Regions from separate parts of the Glutamicibacter mishrai genome, predicted to be linked through region 2. Evidence: predicted binding sites of a transcription regulator. Region 2 holds the regulator's gene; the other holds the start of a gene.
The links. The regulator HspR, encoded in region 2, represses chaperone genes until heat shock. The targets are predictions, from matches to a motif close to AAGTTGAGTCNNNNNGACTCAACTT.
Positions count from the first base shown of each region.

Region 1: the regulator HspR is predicted to act here: its motif matches at 2,681-2,705, upstream of D3791_RS10075 (ATP-dependent Clp protease ATP-binding subunit).

Region 1 is NZ_CP032549.1:2,135,713-2,140,106, reverse strand. Features, by position in the region: gene D3791_RS10090 (hypothetical protein) at 1-87, shown strand, start outside; gene D3791_RS10085 (sensor histidine kinase) at 431-1,615, opposite strand; gene D3791_RS10080 (response regulator) at 1,923-2,597, shown strand; gene D3791_RS10075 (ATP-dependent Clp protease ATP-binding subunit) at 2,723-4,394, shown strand, end outside.
Region 2 is NZ_CP032549.1:815,334-819,727, forward strand. Features, by position in the region: gene trmB (tRNA (guanosine(46)-N7)-methyltransferase TrmB) at 88-945, shown strand; gene D3791_RS03920 (GNAT family N-acetyltransferase) at 996-1,622, shown strand; gene D3791_RS03925 (heat shock protein transcriptional repressor HspR) at 1,619-2,047, opposite strand; gene D3791_RS03930 (DnaJ C-terminal domain-containing protein) at 2,165-3,139, opposite strand; gene D3791_RS03935 (nucleotide exchange factor GrpE) at 3,225-3,806, opposite strand; gene dnaK (molecular chaperone DnaK) at 3,820-4,394, opposite strand, start outside.

The DNA.
Region 1 (4,394 bases), 1.3 Mb from region 2:
CTTCGCTCCTCCTTGGAACGCGCACTGGGCAAGGTTTCGGATCATGTGCTGAAGCTGGACAGCAATTCCACCACCTCGGAGAAGTAGGACCTGCTGGATCCAAGAAATGCGATGGCACCGGAGATTCTCAGGTGCCATCGCGTTTTAAGAACATCTGCATATCGGTGCCGGACCGTTCAGCCGGCGATTAAGTTATAAAAGGTACGCTGCACTGCTGACAGACAACGGCGGGCGATGGGGGCGCCTCCGCCGATGAAAGATCAGTCCGTTTACACAATGCAACGTACCTTTTAATCACCCTCAGGTCCTCCATGATGCCACTCGCAAAACACCACCAAGTACCTTATTGGTGATCGGTCTTCACCGATACATGTCTAACCTATCGCGTTCGCCAGAAATCCGAAATCATACTTTAGTAGGAGGGTAGGGGCTAGAACGGGATGCTTGCGCGCAGGGTCCAGAACCCGTTTTTGGAGCTCGTCGAGAATTTTCCTCCAAAAGTACGCATGCGGTCGGACATTCCAATCAGTCCGCTTCCTCCTTCCGGAAGACCCTTCATCTTTTTCTCTGAAACATCTATCTGATTAGTGATTTCTAGTACCGCTTCAGTGCCGTTCGACAGCAACTCCAGAGTGCAGGAACTTCCCGGGGCACCGTGCTTTATGACATTCGTTGTACCTTCTTGCATCACGCGATAGATCGCGGTCTGCGCCGAACGAGGCAAATCCGAAATTCTTGCATCCATGGTCGAAGTCACTTGAAAATTTGCATCTTTAAGACGCTGGGCAAATAGCTCCGCGCCTTGGAGCGCATAAACGGTCGTAGCCGCCGGCGCGTCGATGCCGGGCGCGGCTTCATCCGACATCGTCCCGTCGGCCCGCAGTACGTTGAGCATCAGGCGCAAGTCATGCAAAGTTTCAGAACTCAACTTGGAAATGACATCCAAGGCTTCCAAGGCCATCTGTCCATCGTTGGCGAATTTCGCTGCCTTCGATTGCATAGCGACGATCGTGATGTCATGGGCAACAATGTCATGGAGATCTCGGGCGATATTCTTGCGCTCTTTATCGATGGCAGTCCTGGTCTGCTCCTGCGCGCGCTGCATCTGCTCGACCGCGTTGGCGTTTTTCTCACGCAGTGAATAGATGCTGCGGGTCACCAAGTATGACAACGCGCTCAATGGGGCCAAGGCGACAAGCAAGACTGCGTCTCCCTGGGCTTGGATTCCGAATTGCACCATCCAAGCCGTTGAAAGCGTGAGGAATAGCGCCCGAACACTTCGTGCACTTGCCGTGCCCGCAAGCGATCCGAAGATCATGAATGCAGTGATCGTCAAGAAGAACATGAAGCCATCGTTGAGGAAAAAGAACGCGACGGCCACGAATAGTCCGAGGGAGACCGCAACCCATCGCAGCCCAACAGCCAGAACTATGCAAAGCACGGGCCCCACGAGAGCACCGAGGATTGTTACTTGCGATGCTCGGCTGAAACCGTCCCTGAACAGGGTGAGGAACTCGCTGCCCGAGAGCAGCATGAGTACTGCGATCCCAACCCAAACAATGACACCCCGACCAGCAAGATGCTTGGTCAGGGTGTCTTTTAGTCGTTCACTCATACGCCGAATAATTCACGGCAACAGCTTTCAAGTCAAATAGCCTATGGGCAGGCTACTCCGTAGTGATCGCACATCCACCGTGAAAAGTCAGTTCCCCATCCAGCCGGAGTTGCAACTGACCCGCTGCTGATCAATGGGCTCTGCGCCGCAGATGCGGGAGCAGCCACAGCAGTTAATGGTGCCAACACTAATGCGGCAACCGCCAGCATTTTCAAACCCTTCATAACAAACCCCACATCTCGTCAACTTATATACTTGCAAGTGAGCAGTCCGTTTAGTGGTCTGCAGCATCGACCCAAAGGAAATAATGGAACAGATCAAAGTCCTAATCGTCGATGATGAACCCCTGATTCGGCATGCGTTGGGCACAATCCTAGCAACGGATCAAGGAATTGTAACCGTATTTTCTGCAGAAAATGGCAAGCAGGCAGTCGACTATTGTTCCGAGAATGAGATCGACGTTGTTCTGATGGATTTGCAGATGCCAATCATGGATGGAGTTAGCGCTACTCGCGCCATTAAATCCCGCAAAGACAGCCCCGCAGTCCTTGCAATTACGGCATTTTCCTCGGATGAGTATTTAGTTCCGGTCCTCACCGCCGGCGCCAGCGGATACCTTGTTAAGGATTCTGAACCAGGCGAAATCATTAATGCTGTGCACGCAGTTCATCAGGGCACCGCTGCCATTTCCCCATCGGTTTCTTCGGACCTAATTTCGGCAGTACGCGAAGCCTATACCGATAATACTCAAGCTGTTGAAGATCTTATTTATGACCTTGGCATTACCAATAGAGAAATCCAGATTCTAAAACTCCTTGCTCAGGGATTAAATAACACTGAAATCTCTAAAACCCTAGGAATCACCGAAACCACGGTGAAGACACACATGGCCAAGATTTTCGTCAAGCTGGATGTCCGCGACCGCGTACAGGCACTTGTGGCGGCCGCGCGCATGGGAATCGTTGAAATCCCCAAGGACTAATCCCATCTTCTCCCCTGTGTGATCTCGAGCGCTCAAAAAGAAATTTTGAACGCCTCGGGAATATCTTGGAGCCTCATACGTTGAACATGAGCATAGACCGCTCAAGTTTCTACTAGGAGGCTCACTTGCCAGCATTTTTTGGTGCACCATCAGACGGCTCGTTTGAGGAATTCCTCTCTCGTTTCCTCTCTTCGCGAGCCCAGGCAGCACGTCCAATCGACATCACCCGCCTGCTTTCCACGCGTACCCACGAGGCAGTAGCTACCGCAGCAGCGATCTCGCACGAGCACGGTCACGACGAAATCGACTCACTGCACCTGCTTGCCGCGCTGATCCGCACAGAACCCATCGGCGAGCACCTCACCGCCATGGGCATCGACATCGAGGCGCTCAGCAAAGACGCCATCGCTCATATGCCAAAGAGCCAGGACAACGGAGAAAAGCCAACTCGGCTATCCTCCGCTGCCCAGCGCAGCCTCTTTGACGCCTACCAGGTGGCGCGCAACTACGGTTCGACCTACATCGACCCGGACCACCTGTTCCTGGCCTTCGTCTTCAATCCGGAATCCCCCGTCAGCCACCTGCTGGCACAGCACGGAATCACCGGCCAGTCCCTGCAGCAGGCCGCAATGGAACAGGCCCAGCGCGCCCAGAATGGCGGACAGGACCAGGGGCAGGACGAATCCGATGCCTCCATGCTCGAACGCTACGGAACCGACCTGACCGCGCTGGCAGCTGACGGACAGATCGATCCGGTGATCGGCCGCGACGACGAACTGGATCAGGTAGTTGAGATCCTGGCTCGTCGCACCAAGAACAACCCGGTGCTAATCGGCGAGGCCGGCGTGGGCAAGACCGCGATCGCCGAAGGACTGGCACGGGCAATCGTCGATGACCAGGTCCCGGAACAGATCCGCGGTTCCCGGTTGATCTCCATCGACCTGCCCGGCATGCTGGCCGGCACCCGCTACCGCGGCGATTTCGAACAACGCCTGACCGGCCTGCTCGAAGAGATTGCCGACTCCGAGGGCCAGGTTCTGGTGTTCATCGACGAGATGCACCTGTTGGTTGGCGCCGGTTCCGGCGAGTCCGGGAATATGGATGCCGCCAACATCCTCAAGCCCCGCTTGGCTCGCGGCGAGCTGCATCTGATCGGTGCCACCACGCTGGACGAGTTCCGCAAGGTGGAGAAGGACAGCGCCCTGGCCCGCCGCTTCGGCAAAGTCATGGTGGACGAGCCTTCCCAGGAAGTCAGCTTGGCCATCTTGGAGGGCCTGCGCGAATCCTACGAGGACCACCACCAGGTGCAGTACACCCCGGCAGCCCTCAAGGCCGCGGTGGCACTCTCGGCACGGTACCTCACCGACCGCCAGCTGCCTGACAAGGCTATCGACCTGATCGACATCGCTGGTGCCCGGCGCTCCATCGCCGCCGGCGATACCGAGGACGTGCAGTCACTGCGCGCCGATCTGGTGGAGGCCGAACGCGAGAAGTCCCGCGCCATCGGCGAGGAACGCTTCGAGGATGCCAGCGCCTGGCGCGACCACATCGCCGAGCTGACCTCACGGATCAATGCTGCAGAGGAAGCCGGTGACGCAGGAATCACCCGTGTGGTGGATGAAGCCCAGATCTCTGAGGTCATCTCCCGCTCCACCGGTATCCCAACTTCCCGGATCACGGGCGATGACAAGTCACGTCTGGCGACCCTCGAAGAGTCCTTGCACGCTTCGGTGATCGGCCAGAAGGATGCCGTCTCCGCAGTGGCTCGCGCCGTGCGACGCAACCGCACCGGCCTGT
Region 2 (4,394 bases):
GTGATCCCCCGGATTATCCCCTAGGGTGTCCAATCCCCTACTTTCTGGCAAGCAGCACACCCCCTGGCTCCGTTAGGATTAATCATCATGAGCGAATCGAGCGATCAGCAGCGCCCAGCCCACGGCACTGCCCCCAAGGACCCGAATCTTTTCCGCGCGGAGCCAGTGTCATTTGTACGCCGCGGCAACCGCCTCCAGGGCCGCCGTGCCAGCGCGTGGGAACGCAACGCAGAGCAGTACGTCATCGAACCGCCGCGCAAGATTGCCGATACCTCGGTGGCCGACGACTTCCAGCTTGACCCCGCTGAAGCTTTCGGCCGCGCCGCACCATTGGTCGTGGAAATCGGTACCGGCCTGGGAGAGTGCATCGCCAACGCCGCCAAGGATGATCCAGAGCGCAACTACTTGGCCGTAGAGGTCTACCGGCCGGGCCTCGCTCAACTCATGCTCAAGGTCGAGTCCTTTGGCATCACCAACGTCCGCGCCGTCCAGGCCAACGCCCCAGAGGTCCTGGACGTCATGCTTGATGAGAACAGCGCCGATGAAATCTGGATCTTCTTCTCCGACCCATGGCACAAGCCGCGCCACCACAAGCGCCGCCTGATCAAGAAGTCATTCCTCGACAAGGTCTCCCGCGTCCTCAAGCCGGGTGGAACCCTGCGTCTTGCCACCGACTGGTCGAACTACGCCGAGCAGATGCGTGAAGTCCTTGAAGCGCACGCCGATTTCGAGAATCAGCATCCAGGCAATTTGGCTGGCGAAGACAGCAACCTGACCAAGGTCCGCCGTGAGGGCATGGAAGGTTTTGATCCCGAGCCTGAATTCATTGATGAGCAAGGTGGCTGGGCGCCACGTTTTGAGCGCCGCATCCTCACCAGCTTCGAGGGCAAAGCTTTGAAGGCCGGTCGCCTCGTCTTCGATCTGGCGTACACCCGCGTCGGTTAATATCGGCGTCAAAGCTCCAGAAGGGCCATGGAATCCATAGGATGGATTCCATGGCCCTTCCTTCATCCAAGATCAGCAGTTACGCCCAAGCACCCACGATGGAATATGCCGGCGTGCGACTGGAACAGCTTTCACTCGACCACGCCCAAGAGCTCGCAGAGATTGTCTCAGCAGGGCGCCTTGATGAAATCTGGTACACCTCGATTCCCTCGGCGCAGGATATGGCCAGCGATATCAAGAAGCGTTTGGCTTTGCAGGAAAGCGGAGCCATGGCGCCCTTTGCCATCATTGACCTCTCCACAGGCAAGGCTGTGGGAGCAACAACGTACCTGAATATCGATGAACCGAACAAGCGCGTTGAAATCGGCTCCACCTACTTGTCCTCGGCGGTCCAGGGCACAGGGATCAACCCGGCAGCGAAGTTCCTGCTGCTGCAGCGGGCTTTCGAGGAATTGGATTGCTATTCCGTGGCATTCTGCACGCACTGGCATAACGCGGCTTCACGGGCTGCCATCGCGCGGCTCGGCGCAAAACAAGATGGGGTGCTGCGCAATCACAAATATGATCCGGCCACAGGAACGCTGCGCGACACCGTGATCTTTTCGATTCTTCCGCACGAGTGGCCTGCTGTGCGTACCGGCCTAGAGACGCGCCTCGCACGCCACGGGCGGATCTAGCGGCCGATAGCGCGGCGGGCGGTGAACAGCGTGACGGTTGGTTCGCGTCGTTCTGGACGCATGCCGCGAGCCAGGGACACCACATCGCCACCGGAAGTGCCGGCAGCAAAAATACGGGATTGGCCTTGGCGCACTGCGATGAGTTCATTGCGCAGGTCGTTGACCTCGGTCTGCAGGTAGGCAACCTGATCTTGCAGATCAAGGATCCGCTTGATGCCTTCGAGTGAGACGCCATCCTTGCTCAACGCCTGGACTTGGCGGAGCAGGGACACATCGCGCTGCGAGTAGCGGCGCTGCTTGCCCGATTGGCGGCTCGGCGACACCAGGCCGATCCGGTCATACTGGCGTAGCGTCTGCGGGTGCATATCTGCCAGTTGAGCGGCGACGGAAATGACGAAGACAGGTCGCAGGTACTCCCCGTTCACGTTGCTTCAACCACCTTTCTACATGGCTTGTCAGCTCTACAGCCTCTAGTCTTTGAGTCTAGCTTCCCTGCCGTGCCACTTCGAGGGCACGACAGGGAAGAAAGAACCCTCTTTGTTTCAGAGCTTGGCTTTGGCGGCCAAGTCCACGCGTGGGTCTTCGCCTTCGGTTGCTGCGGCGAAGTCCTCCACGGCCTTCTTCGCGGCGTCCGAGAGATTCTGCGGAATTACCACATCCAGGATGATCAGCAGATCGCCGGTGGCCTTGGAGGTTTTCACGCCTCGGCCCTTCAGGCGCAGAGTGCGGCCCGAATTCGATCCGGCGGGAACCTTCATCGCTACCGTTTCGCCATCCAGGGTGGGTACGTGGATCTTTGCACCCAGCACGGCCTCGTCAAAGGTGACTGGCACGTGGATGCGAATATTGTTCTCTTCGCGCTTGAAGAAGGGATGCTCGTTGACCTTCACCTTGACCAGCAGGTCGCCATTGCCAGCTGCACCAGGGTGCCCCTTGCCACGCACGCGAACGGATTGTCCGTCCTTGATGCCCGCAGGGATGCGCACGTCAATGACTTCGCCGTTCTGCTCGCGCAAGGCGATGGTGGTTCCCTTGATGGAGCCCGCGAAGGAGATCGAGGTGTTCGCGGTGCGGTCCTGACCCTTGCGCGGTGGCGCGCTTTGGCCGAAGCCGCCTGCGCCGCCGCCGAATCCGCCGCCCCCGAACAGGTCGGAGAAGTCCGGCTGTCCGCCGCGTCCGCGGGCTCCGCCCCCGCCGCCAAAGAGGTTGGAGAAGATATCCTCGAATCCAGCTTGGCCGCCTGGTGCCCCGCCAGGTCCTCCGGCGGAGAAGCGTGCTCCGCCGCCCATGGCACGGATCGCGTCATACTGCTCGCGCTGTTCTTTATCCGCCAGCACCGAGTGGGCTTCGGAGATGTCCTTGAATTTCTGTTCGGCTGCCGCATCACCCTGGTTGGTGTCCGGGTGGTACTTGCGCGCAAGCTTGCGGTACGCCTTCTTGATGTCCGCCTCGCTGGCGTCCTTGGCGACGCCCAGAATGGCGTAGAAGTCTTTTTCGATCCAGTCCTGACTTGCCATCAGGGCCCCGTCCTTTCAATGCCAATTCGAAACTGCCCACTGACGATTTCTCGGCAGTGGGCAGTTTCAATTGTGTTATTCGTGGCTATTCGCCGGTTGCTACCAGTACCTGCGCTGCGCGCAGGACGGTGGTTCCCTTGCGGTAACCGTTACGCAACACCTGGCCCACGTGGTCGGCTGGAACTTCCGGAACAGCCTGGCGAAGCAATGCTTCGTGGATGTTCGGGTCGAACTCAACACCGGCCTCGTTGATGCGCTCCAGGCCATGCTGGACCAAAATGGTATCCAGCTTGTTGGCGATCGCAGCGAACGGTCCGTCGGTCAGATCCCCATGCGCCCGGGCGGCATCGATTTCATCGAGTACCGGGAGGATGGTGGTCAATACCGACTGGACTGCGCTTTCTCGTGCCACTGCCCGGTCACGCTCAACGCGCTTGCGGTAGTTGACATATTCAGCCTGCAGGCGCAGAAGGTCGTTGCGCAGCTCGGTTTCGGTCGCGCTGGCTTCGCCCTGCTGTGCCTCGGCTTCATCAACGTCGGCGCCAGCTTCGTTCAGGATCGCCTCGGCCTGGCCCAGGGCGTCAGCGGTTGGCTGCTCATTGGCGGCCTCTGGCTGGTTCTCCGACTCGGCGTCGAAGTTTTCGTTCTGGTCTTTTGCCTCGGACATATTCCCTAACTCCCTACTTCTTGTCGGCTTCGTCTTCGTCGATTACCTCGGCGTCGACGATGTCTTCATCAGCGTTTGGAGCCTGCTCGCCCTCGCCAGCAGCAGCGCCTTCAGCCTGTGCGTTGGCGTAGATTGCCTCGCCCAGCTTGGTCTGCGATGCCTGCAGCTTCTCGAACGCGGCCTTGACCTCGTCGTCGTTATCCTGCTTCTCAAGGGCAGCCTTCAGTGCGTCAACGTCGGCCTGGACCTCGGTCTTGACCTCTTCTGGCAGCTTGTCTTCGTTGTCCTTGATCAGCTTGTCTACGGAGTAGGCAGCCTGCTCAGCGGCGTTACGGGTCTCAGCTGCCTCGCGGCGAGCCTTGTCCTCTTCGGCGTGTGCTTCAGCTTCCTGAACCATGCGCTCGATGTCTTCCTTGGACAGCGAGGAACCACCGGTGATCGTCATCGACTGCTCGGTGCCGGTGCCCTTGTCCTTGGCGGATACGTGCACGATGCCGTTGGCGTCGATGTCGAAGGTGACCTCAACCTGCGGGATGCCACGAGGAGCCGGTGCGATACCGGTCAGCTCGAAGGTGCCCAGAGCCTTGT